2 regions of the Janthinobacterium sp. NKUCC08_JDC genome follow, and region 1 is predicted to be linked to the other one. Evidence: predicted binding sites of a transcription regulator. Region 1 holds the regulator's gene; the other holds the start of a gene.
The links. Region 1 encodes FliA, which starts transcription of late flagellar genes. Its sites were predicted from a motif close to CTAAAGTTTNNNNNNNNNNNGCCGNTA; they were not measured.
Positions count from the first base shown of each region.

Region 2: the regulator FliA is predicted to act here: its motif matches at 7,809-7,835, upstream of KO538_RS18680 (flagellar protein FliT).

Region 1 covers NZ_JAHKQW010000001.1:1,127,790-1,136,938, forward strand. The annotation lists gene KO538_RS05200 (flagellar hook assembly protein FlgD) at 1-123, opposite strand, end outside; gene flgC (flagellar basal body rod protein FlgC) at 139-540, opposite strand; gene flgB (flagellar basal body rod protein FlgB) at 543-995, opposite strand; gene flgA (flagellar basal body P-ring formation chaperone FlgA) at 1,187-1,882, shown strand; gene flgM (flagellar biosynthesis anti-sigma factor FlgM) at 1,994-2,302, shown strand; gene KO538_RS05225 (flagella synthesis protein FlgN) at 2,311-2,778, shown strand; gene KO538_RS05230 (FxDxF family PEP-CTERM protein) at 3,178-3,741, shown strand; gene KO538_RS05235 (hypothetical protein) at 3,860-4,717, opposite strand; gene KO538_RS05240 (translation initiation factor Sui1) at 4,800-5,162, opposite strand; gene motD (flagellar motor protein MotD) at 5,227-6,021, opposite strand; gene KO538_RS05250 (flagellar motor protein) at 6,027-6,773, opposite strand; gene KO538_RS05255 (RNA polymerase sigma factor FliA) at 6,755-7,486, opposite strand; gene KO538_RS05260 (antiactivator of flagellar biosynthesis FleN protein) at 7,532-8,395, opposite strand; gene flhF (flagellar biosynthesis protein FlhF) at 8,388-9,149, opposite strand, start outside.
Region 2 covers NZ_JAHKQW010000007.1:254,292-263,440, forward strand. The annotation lists gene KO538_RS18650 (MATE family efflux transporter) at 1-1,147, shown strand, start outside; gene KO538_RS18655 (PhzF family phenazine biosynthesis protein) at 1,165-2,004, shown strand; gene KO538_RS18660 (S9 family peptidase) at 2,196-4,403, shown strand; gene KO538_RS18665 (CsbD family protein) at 4,474-4,659, opposite strand; gene KO538_RS18670 (methyltransferase domain-containing protein) at 4,835-5,479, opposite strand; gene KO538_RS18675 (M13 family metallopeptidase) at 5,550-7,634, opposite strand; gene KO538_RS18680 (flagellar protein FliT) at 7,924-8,175, shown strand; partial or broken gene KO538_RS18685 (hypothetical protein) at 8,591-9,149, opposite strand, start outside.

The DNA of each region.
Region 1 (9,149 bases):
CAGCAGGGTCAGGAATTTGTTCGTTTCTTCCTCGACGCTGCCTTTCGCGGCCGTGTTCTTCTTCGGATTCATCGTCGCCATCAGGTCGGTGACGGTGGCGGTGCTGGTATCGATGGTTGCCATAATGATCAGTCAGCCTTATTGGCCGATGGTGAGGGTTTTCAGGAGCAGCGACTTGGCCGCGTTCATGGTTTCCACGTTGGTCTGGTACGAGCGCGAAGCCGACAGCATGTTGACCATCTCGTCGACCGTATTCACGTTGGGCATGGTGACGTAGCCCTTCTCGTCGGCCAGCGGGTTCTTCGGGTCGTAGACCAGCTTCATCGGCGACGGGTCTTCGATCACCTTCTGCACCTTGACGGCCGTGGCACCGTTGGCCATGGGCACGGCTTCGAACACCACCTGCTTGGCGCGGTAGGCTTCGCCCGTGGCGCTGGTGGCGCTGTCGGCATTGGCCAGGTTGCTGGCCACCGTGTTCAGGCGCTGCGCCTGGGCGCTCATGGCTGAACCGGAAACATTGAAGATATTAAATAGCGACATGATTATTGTCCTCCCTGGATAGCCGTCAGCATGCCCTTGATCTGCGAGTTGAGGAACGTCACGGCCGCCTCGTAGCGGATGGCGTTGTCGGCAAACGCATTGCGCTCGAGGTCCATGTCGACCGTATTGCCATCGACGGCGCCCTGGGCAGGCGCGCGGTACAGCAGCGGCGTGCCGTCGGCCAGGGTCTCGACCTTGCCGCCGCCGGCCGCGCCCGCTGCGGCAGCCACGCCCTTGCCCGGCATGTGCTGCGGCGCCGTGCCCTTCAACGCTGGCGGCACGCCGTCCTTGCGCGCCATCGCGCCCTTCAGGGCGGCGGCGAAATCGACATCGCGCGCCTTGTAGTTGGGCGTGTCGGCATTGGCGATATTCGAGGCGAGCAATTCCTGGCGCGTCGAGCGCAGGCTCAGCGCCGTCTCGTTGAAGCGCATGTAATCGTCGAGTTTCCCTATCATGTCAGGCTCCGGAAAGATCTGCCACTGGCGCCCGAGATGGCGGAAGGATGGCGGTATAGTGATGACAGGAAACATAGTACGGTGCGCACCAGCAAGACCATCGCCGGATCAGACCGTACTTTTACCCCTTAATCGGCGCTTCGAACGGGGCCTCGCCCACTATCATGGCTGTATTCCAGAGGCCTATCACCATGAAAACACCGCTTGCTTTCCTCTTCGCTCTTGCCGCCCTGCCACTGCTGGCCCAGGCGCAAAACGCCGGCCGGCAAACGCCGGAAGCGCTGCGCAACAGCGTGGAACAATTCCTGCAAGTGCAAAGCAATGGCTTGCCGGGCAAGGTGACCATCACCGTCGGCGCCGTCGATCCGCGCCTGAACCTGGCCGCCTGCCCCGCGCCGCAAGCGTTCATGGCACCGGGCGCGCGCGCCTGGGGCAAGACCACCGTCGGCGTACGCTGCACGGCGCCCTCCAGCTGGACTATCTATTTGCAGGCGAACGTGGCCGTCGTGGGCGACTACGTGGCCAGCGCCGTGCCGCTGGCGCAAGGACAAGCCATCGACGCCAGCCAGCTGGTGACGATGCAGGGCGACCTGGCCGCATTGCCGGCAGGTATAGCCACAGACATGGCCCAGGTAGTAGGAGCGAGCACGAATATTTCCTTGCCACCAGGCACGCCGATGCGCCTCGACACCCTGCGCCGCAAGCCGGTGGTGATGCAGGGCCAGCTGGTACGTGTCGTTTCCAGTGGCAACGGTTTCCAGGTGGCATCAGAAGGACGCGCCATCGGCAGCGCAGGCGATGGCCAGACGGTGCAGGTGCGCACGCAGAGCGGGCAGCAGATCAGCGGCGTGGCGCGCGCGGGCGGCTTGGTGGAGGTCGCCTTTTAAACCCGGATGGACAGCGATATTGTGGTCTGGCGCACTAAAGTTTCGGAAGAAGGTGCCGATAATGACACATATCCCGGAGTTTTTTGACTTCGACCAGACGAGGATCACGCTGTGAAAATTACCGATAACACCATTAAAAGCAATCCCGGCCTGCCGGTGGCGCCCGCGAGTACCTCCGGCGCCCGGAATGCCGAGAAAGCCCAGGCAACACCGACGACGTCGGACAATGTACGCCTGTCGCCACAAGGACAGGCATTAGCGGCCAGTGCAACTGCCGGCAGCGGCGCCGTGTTCGACACGAAAAAAGTCGAACGCATCAAGCTGGCGATCGCCGACGGCCAGTTCCAGGTCAACTCTGAAAAAGTGGCGGACGGTCTCCTCGACACAGTCAAGGACTTGCTGCACTCACGAAATAGATAGGTTCCCTCATGCAATCAGTGACTCCGTTTTCCAGCCTGCGCGACGAGCAACAGCTCATGACCACATTGCTGGCATTGATGAAAGAAGAACAGCGGCATCTGGTTGCCGCTGACATCGATGCAATCACGGAGCTCACGGTGCGCAAGACGGCACTCGTAGGACAATTGAGCCAATTGGCGGCGCAACGCCACCAGGCGCTGGCGGCAGCAGGTTTTACCGCCGCCGAAGTGGGCATGGAAGACTGGCTGGTCAGCGCCAGCGAAGCCGAGGCGGCGCCCCTGTGGAAAGCCCTGCTCGAGACGACGCGCGAAGCGAAGGAACAGAACCGGCTGAACAGCCTGCTGGTCAACAAACACATGCTGCACACGCAAGGCGCCCTGAACGCCATGCGCCCCACGGCCCAAAGCGGCAATTTCTACGGCCCCAGTGGCCAACCGATGTCGAACCCGGCCAGCCGGCGCGTCGTCATCGGCTAAGCGTCTTCCCGTTTCACCCCAGCAATAAGCCCTTGCTGCACACCTGACGCCGTCTCGAACAACGGCACCCTTCCGAAGGCCATCGAGAACATCATCGCCGTGTCGCCCCTCCAGGGAGACTGCGGCGGTGCCAGCGCGTCCGCATTTCCGCCACAACGCCGCACGCAGAAACAACACAACCTCTTTTCGACGCCGCACGTTTGAGCATGCTCAAACTTGAGACAGGTGATGACTATATGCTAATCCCTGGCGTACGCCGTACATCTCCAGGTGGGACTTTCCTCGCCGACACGAACTTCGTTCCCGCAGGCATAGCTGATCCATTTCACGCCCCAGCCTGCGCTTTTGCGCTGCGCCACGACGCACACCACCTCAATCGCAAGTACACAGGAGCATGATATGAACTCTCTCTCAGTAAGCAAGGCTGGCGCGGCGCTGCTGCTCGGCTGCACCCTGCTGGCGCCGGTCGCGCAGGCCGAAACGCAAGCCGTGTTCTATAACCACCTCGTATCGACCGCCGTGGTGGCCACGCCGCTGCTGGCGCAAGACACCTTGTTCGTCGACACCTTCACGACGGAGCGCGGCTCGCTGCTGCAAACGACCACGTTTACGGTCGGCGCCGGCGTGCAGTCGTTCACGGGCAACGCGGCCTGGCTGGTCACGGGCGCCAACGACTTTGGTCCCCGCCTGACTGGCGTCAACATTGACCTGTTCGACTCCAGCAATAACCTGGTGCAATCGGATACCTTCACCGGCGTGCTGGGCGCGTTTGCCCATTCGACCTTCGACGGCCTGCTGGGACCTGGCACCTACACCCTGGTGGCAAGCGGCATCGGCGTGCGTGATTCCGTGCTGGACATTTCCATCACCACGGCCGTACCGGAACCGGAAACCTATGGCATGCTGCTGGCGGGACTGGGCCTGATCGGGTATAGCATACGGCGCCGCAAGATGGCTGCCTGATCGGCATCGGGGCGCCTGCAAGCACTGCCGTAGCTGGCAGACACGGGGCAGGCGCGGCGGTTCCACGCACGGGCTGGCCTCTGCACGGGCCAGCCCAGGCAGGGGCTGGCCTACGCACTCAACCGTGCGCGGGCCGGCCCGTATGCTGGCGGAATTTCGCGGCGATGCCATTCGCCTTGGTGAGGGCGGCGGCCTGCTGTTCCGGCGTCAGCTCGTTTTGCAGCCAATGCCAGTATTCATCCTGGTAAGGGTTTGGCGTGCCTGGCGTGAGGATGTCGTTGTAGACCATGCGCAGGGCCAGCAGGTAGCAATACGCTTGCGGCGCGTCCTTCTGCACCACGTCACCATCGCGCAGATAGGCCATCATCAGGGTCGACACGCTGGTCAGTTCCGCCGCGTCCGCCTGTGCCGTCAGCTGGGCGATCGCTTGCCGCTTCCAGGCCTGCACCAGCGGATCGTCTGGACGGTTGCGCAGCGCGCTGCGGTCGCCGAACGGGCCTTCCGACAGGAACAGGGTGGCCGCACCTGGCACGCCGCCTTGCGCGGCAGTGGCCAGGTAGCCAAGGCGATCCTCGCGCTGGCGCTGCGTCATGCCCGCGCACAACTGCTGCTGGGCTGCTTTTTCTTCCGCCGTCATCTCGCGTCCCAGCTCGAATTCCATCCCCGGCAAGCGGCTTTCGCGCTGGAAAACGATGCAGTCGTCGATCAGGTTATAGGCCGCATACGCGTCTTCCGGCTTGCCGCTGGAGGCCAGGCGCTCGAGCCGCTGCGCCAGGGACACGACAACTGGCGCGGCATCGGCGGCCGGGGTGGCATCGATATTCAAATACGATGCCAGGCTGCGCCCCGGCGGCCCGCTGGCGGCAGCAGTGGCGGAAGTGTCCGGTGCGCCGCCATCGGGCGCGGGCCAGTACACGACCGCCAGCACTGCCGCGATGGCAGCGGCGATGGCGATACCGGTCAGTTTGTTATTCATATGAGGTGGCGCATAAAAGGAAATGCACGTTACCACAGGCGCATGGCAGCGGGCCGCACGCCTCCGCACGCACGCGCCCCGGCTAGCCGCCCGCCTTTTTCGGCTGGTGGCCCAGCCTGGTCAGCGCGGCAAGGATGGAGTCGACATGGTCGCCCTGCACTTCGATCACGCCATCCTTGACCGTGCCGCCCGAGCCGCACTGCGTGCGCAGCTGCTTGCCCAGCAGGGCCAGCGCGATGGCGTCCAGCGGCAAGCCCTTGACCACGGTGACGCTCTTGCCGCCGCGGCCCTTGGTCTGGCGCGACACGCGCACCACGCCGTCGCCCGCCGGCGCCGCCTTGGCTTGCGCCTTGCACGCACATTGCGCCAGCGGCTGGCGGCAGGCCGGACACATGCGGCCCGTTTCAGTGGAATAGACGAGACCGCCCAAGGAGCTGCTTTTCATGATGGAGAAATAAAAAGAAAGAAGGCCGCGATTGTACCAAGCGGCGGCCAGCAGTTGACGACCGTCAGTTGGCCGGAGCAGGTGCCGGTGCCGGCGCCACGGGCGCCGTCGGCACTTCCGTCACCGTTTCCGGGATGCCCGAGAGGATCGTCACGGCGACCCGGCGGTTGCGCGCGCGCCCTTCCGCCGTTTCATTGGGCGCCACGGGGATATTGTCGGCGTGACCGACGGCCGTCAGGCGCGACGCCTTGACGCCGCTGGCAATGAACAGGCGCACCACGGCGCTGGCGCGCGCGGCCGACAATTCCCAGTTCGAGGCAAAGTTGGAATTGCTGATCGGCTGCACGTCCGTATGCCCTTCCACCTGCACGTCGTGCGTATCGTCCTTGAGCAGCACGGCGACGGCGCGCAGGGCCTGGTCCGACTCAGCCGTCAGGCGCGCCGCGCCCGGGTCGAACAGCACGCTGGCATTGATTTCCACGCTCACGCCGCGGCTCGTCTGCGTGACCCGCACCTTGCCTTCCTTGACCAGCGGCGCCAAGGTCGACGTCAAGTCCTGCGCCAGGCGCGTCATGTGTTCACGCTCGCGGCGGATGGCTTCCGTGCGGCGTTTCAGGGCGGGATTCGGCAGCGGGATCGCTTGCGGCGCTTCCATGATGATGGGCGGCGCGCCCTTTTCCAGGCTGAAGGCCTGGCCGATGGCGTTCTGGAAGACGCGGTACTTGCCTTCGTTGACTTGCGAAATGGCGTACATGACAACGAAGAAAGCGAACAGCAGGGTGATGAAGTCGGCGTACGAGATCAGCCAGCGGTCCTGGTTGTCCGGTTCCTCGTCATACTTCCTGCGCGCGCGCCGCATCATGGTCAGTGCTCGTGCAGCAGGCTGGACACGCGCTCTTCGATGATGCGCGTATGGTCGCCCGTGGCGATGTCGTACAGTACGGCGGCCGTGATTTCATACTGCAGCACGCGGCGCGAAACGATGGCCTTGAGTTTATTCGCCACCGGCAGGAACAGCAGGTTGGCCAGGCCGACGCCGTAGATGGTCGAGACAAACGCCACCGCGATGCCGCTGCCTAATTTACTTGGGTCGGTGAGGTTTTCCATCACGTGGATCAGGCCCAGCACGGCGCCCAGAATACCGATGGTGGGCGAATAGCCGGCCGCCGACTCCCATACCTTGACGGCCTGGCGCTCGGCCATTTCGTAGGCGGAGATTTCCACGTCGAGCAGCTGGCGCAGCTTGTCCGGCGCGATGCCGTCGACAATCATCCGCAAGCCCTTGGCGTTGAAGCGGTCGGCCGTGTTTTCCATCAGGCGCTCGAGCGCCAGCGGGCCATCGCGGCGCGCCGTCAAGCTCCATTGCCCGATATCGCGCGCCAGCGCGGCACGCGTATCGGCTGGCGGCAGGAAGACCCAGCGCAGCATTTCCAGGCCGCGCACGAAAGTGCGCAGCCGCGTTTGCAGCAGCACGGCGCCGAAAGTGCCGATGACCACGATGGCAAAGGCGGCCGGCTGCAGCAGGGAGGCCATCTTGCCGCCTTCCAGTGCCTGGCCGACCAACAGGCCCGCCAGCGCCAGCGCCAGCCCGATTACGCTGGACCAGTCCACGCCTGCTCCCTCAAGGTTGCGCGCAGGCGCGCGACGGCCTGGGTATGCAGCTGCGAGACGCGCGATTCGGATACGCCCATCACCGCGCCGATCTCCTTCAGGTTCAGCTCTTCTTCGTAATACAGGCCCATGAGTATTTTCTCGCGTGGTGGCAGCGCGTCGATGGCATCGATCACGGATTGCCGGAAATCGGTATCGAGTAGGGAACGCAAGGGGTCGCTGTCCTCGTCCACGCAATGGCGGTCGAGAAAGCTGTCATTGCCGTCCGGGTCATGAAAGTCTTCGTAGTACACGAGCTGGTGGCCGCCGCCGTCGCCCAGCATTTCCTGGTAGTCGGCCAGCGACATCTTGAGCAGTTTCGCCACTTCCGACTCTGTCGGCGGATGGCCGAGGCGCTGCTGCAAGGTGCTCATCGCCTCTTCGATCTTGCGCATGTTCTGGCGCATGCTGCGCGGCAGCCAGTCGCTGGTGCGCAATTCGTCGAGCATGGCGCCGCGGATGCGCAGCACGGCATACGTCTCGAACTGCGCGCCATGCGTCTCTTCATACCGGCTGATGGCATCGAGCAGGCCGATCATGCCGGCTTGGATCAGGTCATCGACCTCGACCGAAGGCGGCAATTTCGCCTTCATATGGTGCGCCAGACGCTTCACCAGCGGAATGTGCTCCGTCAGCAAATAGTCCTTGTTCGATTTCCCTTTGACCGTGTACATAGGCTGCTTATTGTTTTCTCATCTTATCTGGTGCTACGGTTGGCTTCAGGCGCTGAACTGGTGCGGACTCCCCGTCTGGTACAAGGTGCCGCCCAGCACGGGCGCCGCCGAACGGGCCAGGCGCTCGGCCAGTCCGCGAAACGCCACCGAGGCGCCCGCCAGCGGAAACGCATCGACCACGCTGCGGCCCAGGCGCGCCGCGCGGTGCAGATACTCATCGGCAGGCACCGAACCCATCGACGTCAGCTTCACGGCCAGGTAACGGCTCGCCGCCTGTGCCATATTATCGTATACCACTTTTGCTTCGGATTCGGAAGCGCCGGTGACGAGAATACCGAACGGACGGCGTCCCAGTTCCTGGCTCAGGCGCTTGATCAGGCAGTACGCCGCCTTGATCGAGGTGGCGCTGGTGGAGACTTGCACGACGATATCGGACGATGCCATCAAGGGCACGGGGAAGCAGGCGCCCTCTTCTGCCACGACGCCGTCGACCAGCACGATGCCGCTCCGGCGCGCCAGCACGTCGAAAGTCTTGCCCAGGCGGCGCAGCTCCTCCTCGCCCGCATAGTCCATGCTGTCCATCAGGTGGTTGCGCGCGCCCAGGCTGGCCACGCCAAAACCTTGCGGCACCTGGTGGATGACCTGGTTCAAGCCACACTGCTGGCGCGCCACGTCGCGCAGGCTGGCGCCGTGCGCCAGTCCCAGGCGCGCGGCCACGCCATCGCTGCCGCCGCTGGCGTCGAGCAGCAGCACGTCATTGCCGCCGTAGACGAGCGAAGCACCCAGGTTGACCAGCATGGCGCCCTTGTCGTCCTGCGGCGTGGCCGAGAGGAACGTCATGACGCGCGGCTGCGGGCCGGCCAGCATGCGGCGCAAGCCTTCGGCCTGGTCGAAATCGAAATTAGCCAAGGTGCACCCCGCGCGCTTCATTGTTGCGGGCGGCCGCCTGCGCCATCAGGAGCGGCAGTTCGGCATCGGAAAACTGCGTGGCCGCCGAGTCGCGCTTGAGCTTGAAGGCACGGTCGATCAGGTAGCCACGGTCGGCCAGGTACAGGTCTTCCGGCACGCGCTGGCCGTTCGACACATAGAACAGGTTCAGCTTCTGGCGGATCACCACGTCGAGCACGTTGCCGATCGACGCCGCTTCATCGAGCTTGGTCATGATGCAGCCGGCCAGGCCGCTGCCCTGATAGGCGCGCACCACTTCGTTGAGGGTTTCCTGGGTCGCCGTGGAGTTCAGGCACAGCAGGCGTTTCACGTCGGCGCCGGCGCCCGACAGCATGGCCACCTGTTCCGTCACCATCTGGTCGCGCTGGCTCACGCCCACCGTATCGATCAGCACCGTGTGCTTGTTCTTCAATTCTTTCAAGGCGATGCGCAAATCCGCTTCATCTTTCACGGAATGCACCATCACGCCGAGGATCTTGCCATAGATGCGCAGTTGCTCATGCGCGCCGATACGATAGGCGTCCGTGGTGATCAGGGCCAGCTTTTCCGGGCCGTGGCGCATCACGCAGCGGGCCGCCAGCTTGGCCGTGCTGGTGGTCTTGCCGACACCGGTCGGGCCCACCAGGGCAAATACGCCGCCCTGCTCCAGCATGGCGTCTTCATTGGCCACCGTGTTCAGGTTGCGGCTGAGGACGGTCTTGATCCAGCGCATGCT
Region 2 (9,149 bases), on a different contig from region 1:
AATCGGCGCCGCGCGCCACGACCGGGTGCCGCACATCGTGCGCCAGTCGCTGTGGAAGGCGCTGCTCGTGGGCCTGGTCGCCTGTCTGCTGACGAACATGGCGGCGCTCGTGTTCGACCATCTGATGCTGGAACCGGCCGTGGCAGCCAAGGCCAAGCTGTTCGTGCACATCATCAGCTGCGCGCTGCCGCCGTTCGCCGCCTACCGCGCGCTGTACGGCTACAGCACCAGCATCAACCAGACCAAGCCCGTGATGGTGATCGCGCTGGCCGCGCTGGCGCTGAACATTTTCGTCAACTACCTGCTGATCTACGGCCACTGGGGCATGCCGAAGCTCGGCGGCGTGGGCTGCGCCGTGGCCACCACCTGCTGCGTGTGGATGATGTTGCTGGCCATGCTGGCCTGGATTAGGATCGCGCCCGCCTACCGCGCCACGTATCCATTCACGCACTGGGAATGGCCGCAGCTGTCGTCCATCGGCCCCATGCTGCGCCTGGGCCTGCCCATCGGCGTCACCTACTTTGCCGAAGTGAGCGCCTTTGGCGTCATCAGCCTGCTGGTGGCGCGCTTCGGCGTGATCCAGGTGTCGGCGCACCAGATTGCCCTGAATTTCTCGTCCGTCGTCTTCATGGTGCCGCTCACGTTCGGCATCGCGCTCGTCACGCGCGTGGGCCATGCCGTGGGCGAAGCCAATTTGCGCAAGGCCCGTTTCATTTCGTGGGTGGGCGTGGCCATGTCGCTGACGGCCGCCATCGTCTCGGCCGCCGTCATCACCCTCTTCCGCCACCAGATCGCGCAAGCCTACACGTCCGACCCGCAAGTGCAGGCGCTGTGCGCGCAGCTGCTGCTGTTCGCCGCCCTGTTCCAGCTATCCGACGCGACGCAGGTGGCCACGTCCTGCGCCATCCGCGGCTACAAGGTGACGCGCCAGCCGATGCTGATCCAGCTGCTGGCCTTCTGGGGCTTCTCGCTGCCGATCGGCTATGTACTGGGCCTCGCGCCGGCTGGCTTCATCTGGTCGCCGGCCGAACCGATGGCCGCCGCCGGTTTCTGGATCGGCCTCGTCACGGGCTTGACGGTGGCCGCCGTGCTGCTGACCTGGTATCTGAACCGGCTGTCGCTGCAGCGCCTGCGCGCGGTGCCATAACTTTCAAGGAATTCGCCATGCCGCAGCCGCGCCCCTTCAAGCAAGTCGATGTGTTCAGCAGCCTGCCTTTCATGGGCAATCCGCTGGCCGTGGTGCTCGACGCCGACGGCCTCGATACCGCGCAGATGCAGGCGATCGCGCGCTGGACGGGCCTGTCGGAAACCACCTTCGTGCTGGCGCCGCGCGATCCGGCAGCCGACTACCGCGTGCGGATTTTTTCGCCCGAGATGGAATTCCCGTTCGCCGGCCACCCGACCCTGGGCACGGCGCATGCCCTGCTCGACTCGGGCATGCAGCCGAAAGGCGCGCGCATCGTGCAGGAATGCGGCGTCGGCCTCGTGCAGATCGAGCGGCAGGCGGGCGGCGTGCTGGCGTTCCAGGCGCCGCCGTGCACGGCGCGCGCGCTCAAACCCACTCTGCTGCCGCTGCTGCAAACCGCGCTGGGCGGCACGCCCGCCGCTGCCGGCACCGTCGTCGACATGGGCATCCGCTGGCTGTGCGTACCGCTGGCAAGCGCCGCCGCCTGCCTGGCCGTGCGCGCCGATATCGCATCGCTGACGGCCTTGCTGGCCGCAGCCGGAGCGGACGGCCTGGCGCTGTACGGCCCGCACGCTGCGGGCGGGCCGGCTGATTACGAAGTGCGCGCGCTGCTCAGCGAACATGGCGCGCTGGTGGAAGACCCCGTCACGGGCAGTGCCAACGCCTGCATCGCGCAGCTGCTGGCCGGTGGCGACTACTGCGTCCGCCAGGGCACCTGCCTGCAGCGCGACGGCCGCGTGTCCGTCAGCTTCCGCGATGGCCACGCCTGGATAGGCGGCGCCTGCCTGAGCGTCGTCACGGGGTCGATATTGGCCTGAACCGGGCAAAGCGCCATCGAATGGATGGTGCCTGGATATTTTTCACGAAGGAAATACGGCAGGCACGCCCATATTCCGTGGCCGGGGCTATCGCATAAAGAGGCACGCTCTGGTATCGTCTTACGCTTAGGCAACGCTCAAGTTCGCCTTTGCATGCAGTGCCCTTCATCCTTCCAACTACCGAGACATCCATGCGTTTTATTCTTTGTTTTCTGGCCGCGATGGCCAGCGTTCCCGCATCGGCTGAAAAGCTGACCCTGGAACGCATCCACGCCGATCCGGCGCTGGCCGGCCCCGGCGTGCGCAACCTGAAGGTCTCGCCCGACGGCGAGCGCGTCACGTTCCTGCGCGGCCGCGCCGACAACCAGTTCCAGCTCGACCTGTGGGAATTCAAGCTGAAGGACAAGAGCACGCACCGCCTGGTCGACTCGAAGGCGCTGGTGCCGAATGAAACGATTTCGCCCGAAGAGCAGGCGCGCCGCGAACGCGAGCGCACGGCCAGCCTGAACGGCATTCTCAGCTACAGCTGGTCGCCCGACGGCAAGCAGCTGCTGGTGCCGCTGGCCGGCAATCTGTACCTGGTCGACGCGGCCCATCCGGACAAGGCGCGCCTGGTCGCCAAGGGCAATGTGCTCGACCCGAAAATCTCGCCGAAAGGCCGCTACGTCTCGTTCGTGCGCGACCAGAACATCTATGTGATCGACCTGAAGTCGGGCCAGGAACGCCAACTGACGACCGATGGCAAGGGCACGATACGCAACGGCGAAGCCGAATTCGTGGCGCAGGAAGAAATGGGCCAGCGCACCGGCTACTACTGGGCCCCGGACGATTCCGCCATCGCCTACAAACGCTATGACGAAGCGCCGGTGCCCGTCGTGCGCCGCTTTGAAATCTTCGCCGACCGCACGGACGTCGTCGAGCAGCGCTACCCTGCCGCCGGCGATCCGAACGTGTTGGTGCAGCTGCTGATCGTCTCGCCGGAAACGGGCGTGCAGCGCCAGGTGGATCTGGGTACGAACCCGGACATCTACCTGGTGCGCGCCGACTGGAGCGCGGACAGCAAGTCGCTCGTGTACCAGCGCCAGTCGCGCGACCAGAAGACCCTCGACCTGGTTGCCGTCGATGCCGGTACTTTGGCACAGCGCACCCTGCTGACGGAAACGTCAACAACCTGGGTCAGCATCCATGACGACCTGCGCTTCCTGTCGAACGGCACCTTCCTGTGGTCGTCCGAACGCACGGGCCGCAACCATCTGTATTTGTACGACATGAGCGGCAAGCTGCTGCACCCGGTCACTTCCGGCGAATGGGGCATCGACAGCGTGCTGGCCGTGAACCAGAAGACGGGTAAAGTATTCGTCGCGTCGAACCGCGACGCCGTGATCGACAAGCAGACCTACGCGCTGGCGCTCGATGGCAGCACGGCCGACAAGCCGCAGCGCGTGACGAAAGCCGATGGCTGGCACGACACGACGTTCTCGCGCAATGGCGAAGTCTTCGTCGACACGTATTCCGACCCGGCCACGCCGCCGCAGGTGAGCATCCGCCGTCCTGACGGCGCCATGGTGGGCTGGCTGGAAGAAAACGCGCTGAATGCCAGTCACCCGTACGCCAAATACAAGGCGGACCACCTGCCGACCGAATACGGCACCCTGAAGGCCAACGATGGCCAGACGCTGTATTACTCCATCGTCAAGCCGTCGAACTTCGACGCAAGCAAGCGCTACCCCGTCTACCTGTCGACGTATGGCGGCCCGCACTCGCAGCACGTGGCGCGCCGCTGGGGCAACAACTTCGACCAGTACATGGCGCAGCAGGGCTTTGTCGTCTTCCGCCTCGATAACCGCGGTTCGTCGCGCCGCGAGCGCGCGTTCACGGACGCCATCTATCACAACCTGGGCGCGGCCGAAGTGGCCGACCAACTGGTCGGCATCGACTGGCTGGGCAAGCAAAGCTTCGTCGATGCCAAACGCATCGGCGTATTCGGCTGGAGCTACGGCGGCTTCATGACCCTGCGCCTGCTGTCGGCAGCGTCCGACAAGATCGCCATGGGCGTCTCGGTAGCGCCCGTGACCGACTGGTCGCTGTACGACACCCACTACACGGAGCAATTCCTCGGCATGCCGAAGGAAAACGTCGATGGCTACAAGGCCAGCACCGTGTTCGCCCACCTCGACGGCCTGAAGTCGCCGCTGCTGCTGGTGCACGGCATGGCCGACGACAACGTCTTGTTCAGCAACAGCACGCGTTTGATCGACGCGCTCGTGAACCGCGGCGTGCAGTTCGACCTGATGACGTACCCGGGCGCCAAGCACGGCATCTCGTCGCGCGCGGGCCAGCGCCACGTGTACAAGAAAATCGAGATGTTCTTCAAGCAGAACCTGGGCGTAGCGAAGTAAAGCGCACCCGCAAATGAAAACCGCCGCCTGTCTCGCGACAGGCGGCGGTTTTTTTTATGCGTGCGTCAGATTACGGCTTGCGCGTGACGGTTTCGACCGCATCCTTGACGTCGCCAACCTTCTTCTGCACTTTGCCTTCGACCTGGTTTGCCAGGCCCTTGGCTTGCTGTTCTTCGCTGCCGACGACCTTGCCAGCGGCTTCCTGGATTTTACCGCCGACTTCCTTCAGTTTACCTTCGACTTGATCTTTGTTCATGATAAATCCTCACTGTAGTTGGTACATCTGTTGTCCTGCCCCGAAGGGCCGGTACTGCGGCTCACACGCCGTTGCAAACTGCTTGCTGCGTGTCGATGTGTCCATACTACGCTTGAGGTTGCAAAAACTATGTACGGTCCCTAACACATGCCAAAAATCAGCTAATGACGCGAAATCAGCCTGCTTTGCGCCACACGGTGGCCAGCCAAGGCTGCTGCTCGCGCGGCAAGCCGTGCGGACGGTAGTACTGCTCGACCAGGCTGAATCCGGCCGCCTGCACGTACGCGGCCCATGTCGCTTCGTCGTGGTAGCTGCCGTAGCGCGCGCCGTTCCAGCCTTCCTGGTTCTGCCCGCGCGGATTCGAGCTGAACAGCACGCCGCCCGGTTTCAGGCACGCGTACAAGGCGCGCAGCACGCCGGGCAGGACGGCGCTGGGCACGTGGAACAGCACGGCATTCGCGAACACGCCGTCGAACTGCGCGGCAGGCAAGTCGAGGTCGACGAAATCCTGCTGCCATACGGTGCAGCCGCTGTAAGCGCGCGCCATCTCGACGAAGCGGGCGCTGCCGTCGACACCGGTGGCATGGTGGCCCATGGCCGTGAACGCTTTCAGATCGCGGCCCGGGCCGCAGCCGAGGTCGAGAATCTCCACAGGCGCCGGACGGCCGATGGCGTTCAGCAGCGCACTGATATTCTGGCTGACGTCGTGGTCGCGCGTGCCTTCGAAAAACTGCTCGGCGCTGGCGTCGTAATGGGCCAGGGTGCGTTCGGTGATGGCGTGGATGGGGTCTTGCTGATCTTGCGGTGGGGTCGGCTTCATGGCGGTCCTGTCGATATGTTCCGCCATTTTACGGTGCCGGCGCCCTGTGCGCCGGCACCGTCACCATTTGCTACCAGACGCGCACGCGCTGTTCGGGTGCCAGGTACAGTTGCTGCCCCGGCTTGACGTCGAAGGCCGGGTACCAGGCGTCGAGGTTGCGCACGGTGGCGGCGCGGTATTGCGCCGGCGCATGGCCATCCGTGAGGATTTGCTGGCGCGCCGCCGCTTCGCGCGCCTTGCTGCGCCAACTGACGCAATAACCGGTGAAGAAGTCGCGGTCCGCGCCCGGCTGCGCCGGCGTGCCCTGCTGCGACAGGGTGAACGCGTCATGCGCGGCCGCCACGCCGGCCAGGTCGGCCAGGTTTTCGCTCAGGGTCAGCTGGCCATTCACGGCCAGGTCGGAAAACGGCTTGTAGGCCGCGAACTGCGCCACCAGTTGCTTCGAGGCCGACTGGAAATGCGCCAGGTCGGCTGGCGTCCACCAGTCGCGCAGCTTGCCCTGGGCGTCGAACTGCGCACCCTGGTCGTCAAAACTGTGGCTGATCTCGTGGCCGATGGTGGCGCCGATGCCGCCGTAGTTGGCCGCGTCGGACGCTGCCGGATCGAAGAATGGCGGCTGCAGGATGGCGGCCGGGAAGTTCAGCGCATTTTGCAGCGGCAGGTTGACGGCGTTGACCAGCTGCGCCGGCATGGCCCAGGCCTTGCGGTCGGGAGACTGGCCCAGCTTGGCCAGCTCCTGCCGGTAATGGAACTGTTCCGCCCGCTGCACATTGCCCAGCGCATCGCCGCGCACCACGCGCAAACCCGCATAATTTTCCCAGCGCTCCGGATAGCCGACGCCCACGTACAGGGTCTTGAGTTTTTCCTGCGCCTGCGCCTTGGTGGCGGGCGCCATCCAGTCGAGCTTGTCGATGCGGCGCGAGAAGGCGGCGACGATATTCGTCACCATCTCCTGCACGCGCGCTTTCGATTCAGGCGGGAAATAGCGTTCCACGTAGAGCTTGCCGACGGCGTCGCTCAAGGCCGCATTCGTCGCGGCCAGCGCGCGCTTGCTGCGCAGCGACTGCTGCGGCGTGCCGCTCAGGGCGCTGCCATAGAAAGCAAAGCGCTGGTCGGCGGCCGCCTTCGGCAAGGTCGTGCTGAAATGGTTGATCGCGTGGAAAGCCAGAAAATCTTTCCATGTGGCCAGCGGCACGCTAGCCACCAGGGCCGCGCTGCCCGTCATGGCCGTCGGATGCCAGACGATGAAATCCGTCTGCTGGCCCAGGCCGGCCGCCTGGAAGAAGGCTTTCCAGTCCAGGCCAGGCGCCTTGCTGGCGAAGTCGGCGGCGCGCCACGGATTATTGCCCTTGGCGACATCGGCCGAATCCTCGCGGCTGGCGTGACTGGCGGCAATTTGCTGCTCCAGCGCAAATACGCGCGCGGCCCGGGCCGGCGCATCGCTGTAGCCGGCCTGCTTGAGCATGGCGGCGATATGCGCCTGGTAGCCTGCGCGCAAGCCCTGCATGCGGGCGCTGTCGCTCAGGTAAAAGGCGCGGTCGGGCAAGCCCAGTCCGCCCTGCAGCAGATAGGCGACATTGCGCGTGGTGTCGTTCAAATCCTGCGCCACCCACAGGCCGAACAGGTTTTCCGTATAAAAATTGGTGGAATTGAGCGGGTCGACATCGGCGCGCAGGCTTTCGCCCAGCGCGCGGGCCAGTCCTGCCTGGTCGCGTATGCCATCGATCTTCTTCAGCAACGGCTTGATCGGCGCCCAGCCCTTCGCTTCGATAGCCGCTTCGTCGATCCAGGAACGGTAAAAATCGCTGACCTGGCGCGCGGAGGCATCGGCCTGTGGCACCGCCGCCAGGCCTTCGACGAGGCCGATGATGCGTTCGTTGGTGGCGTTGGCGAGGATGGCGAACGAGCCCCAGCTGCTGCGGTCGGCGGGAATCTCCGTGCTGCGCAGCCAGTCGCCATTCACGTAATCATAGAAATCGTCGCCGGGCAAGACCGCCGTGGGCGCCGCCATCGCGGCGGCGGGACTGGCGGCCGCCTCCTGTCCATGCGCGTGGACGGCGCCCCCGGCCAGCGCGATGCCGGACAGGGCCAGCACCATGGCGCGCTTGCGCCAGGAAGCAGGGAAAGAGGAAGCGGCAGCAGTGGCAACGCGCATGGTGATCCTTTCAGGCAAAGTAACGACAGTAGTGTGCAAAATCATAACGCGTTTTGAGGCGCCGCAACACACTCCCCTGCCACCGCGACGCCAGCAGACATGCGGCTTGGCGGGCGATGTCGGCAGCAGCCAAGCAATCATCTAAATTATTTTCACTTTTTTTTCAAAAATACCCTCAAGTTCCGCTTGGACCTGCCGTTAATCTGGACAAGCGGTAATCCATTCACTAGTTACGGGTGTGCTCATGACCTCCAACGACGTTCTTTCGATGTATGAAAATATTGCAGGAATGACCAATAAAATGGTCGTGGCCGCACGTTCGAGCGACTGGGATGGCCTGGATACCCTGGAAAACCAGTGTGCCAGCGCCGCCAGCGCGACCATGACAGGCAAGGTGCCCGCTCTGGCCGGCGCCTCGCGCCTGCGCAAGATCGACTTGCTCAAGCAAATCCTGGCCAACGACCGCGAAATCCGCGCCATCACGGAACCATGGATGACGCAACTGCCGAACGCCATGCAGGGTTCGCGCGCACGCATGTAAAGCTTGCCGCGCCAGAAACGACAAAAGCACCCGCGGGTGCTTTTTTTACGTCTGCCGCCATGCCAGCGAGCGCGCCATCTGCGGCGCCCGGAAAACAAGGAGGGGGAATTTGGAAGGCGAGCCCCAGGTATCTCCTGGCGTCGCCTCGCTGCCGGTTGCATCCGGCGTTCGCGAGCACATCGTCGGCATCGCGAACCGCTTCCAGACCCAGGCGTTTATGCAACGCTACACCTGTTTGCCGCGCCACACTATCGTTGGTGACTGCGCCAGGCTGGGGCTGTTTTGTCGTAGAGCAAGTCCACTGAATTAATCATATCACCATCTTTAAGAAATAGGCAACGCGATTGGCCGGCGTTTCCATGTATTTTTTCAATATCTTTTTTATATCAATTTTCGGCGCCGCCTTGCCATGCCTTTAACGCGAGAACGGCTCCGGTTCCGGCTCGGCCGCCCCTTCTTCCACGGCTTCCGTCAGCACGGGCACATCCTTCTTCTTGCGGCTAAACGGCTTGCGCAGCAAGACCCAGTACTTCGACGGCGCGCGCGACCCCGTCGCCTGCCTGCGCTTGCGCACGATATACACGATGACGGCCGTCAACAACAGAAAGAGCAAGGTACCGATACCGAGCCACAACAGACCGTTGCCGCCCGCCTTCTTGTCCTTGTCCGCGGCGGGCGCCGCGTGCAGTGGCTTGGGCTTGGCATGGGGCGCCTGCGCTTCGACGGGCGCGGCGGCTGGCACAGCGGTGGTGGCGGGCAGCGCCAGCGCCTTTTGCAAGTCGCCGATCTTGCCTTCCAATTCGCCGAGCTTTGCATTGAGGGCTGTGTTTTTCTCATCGAGCGCCATGCACGCTTGCGCCTGCTCCATATCGGCTTGGGGCGCGCAAGCGGCCACGGGCGCCGTGGCGCGGCGCGGCGGACGCAACACGGGAGCCATCTGAGTGGGCGCGGCGGGCGGCGGCACGAACACACGC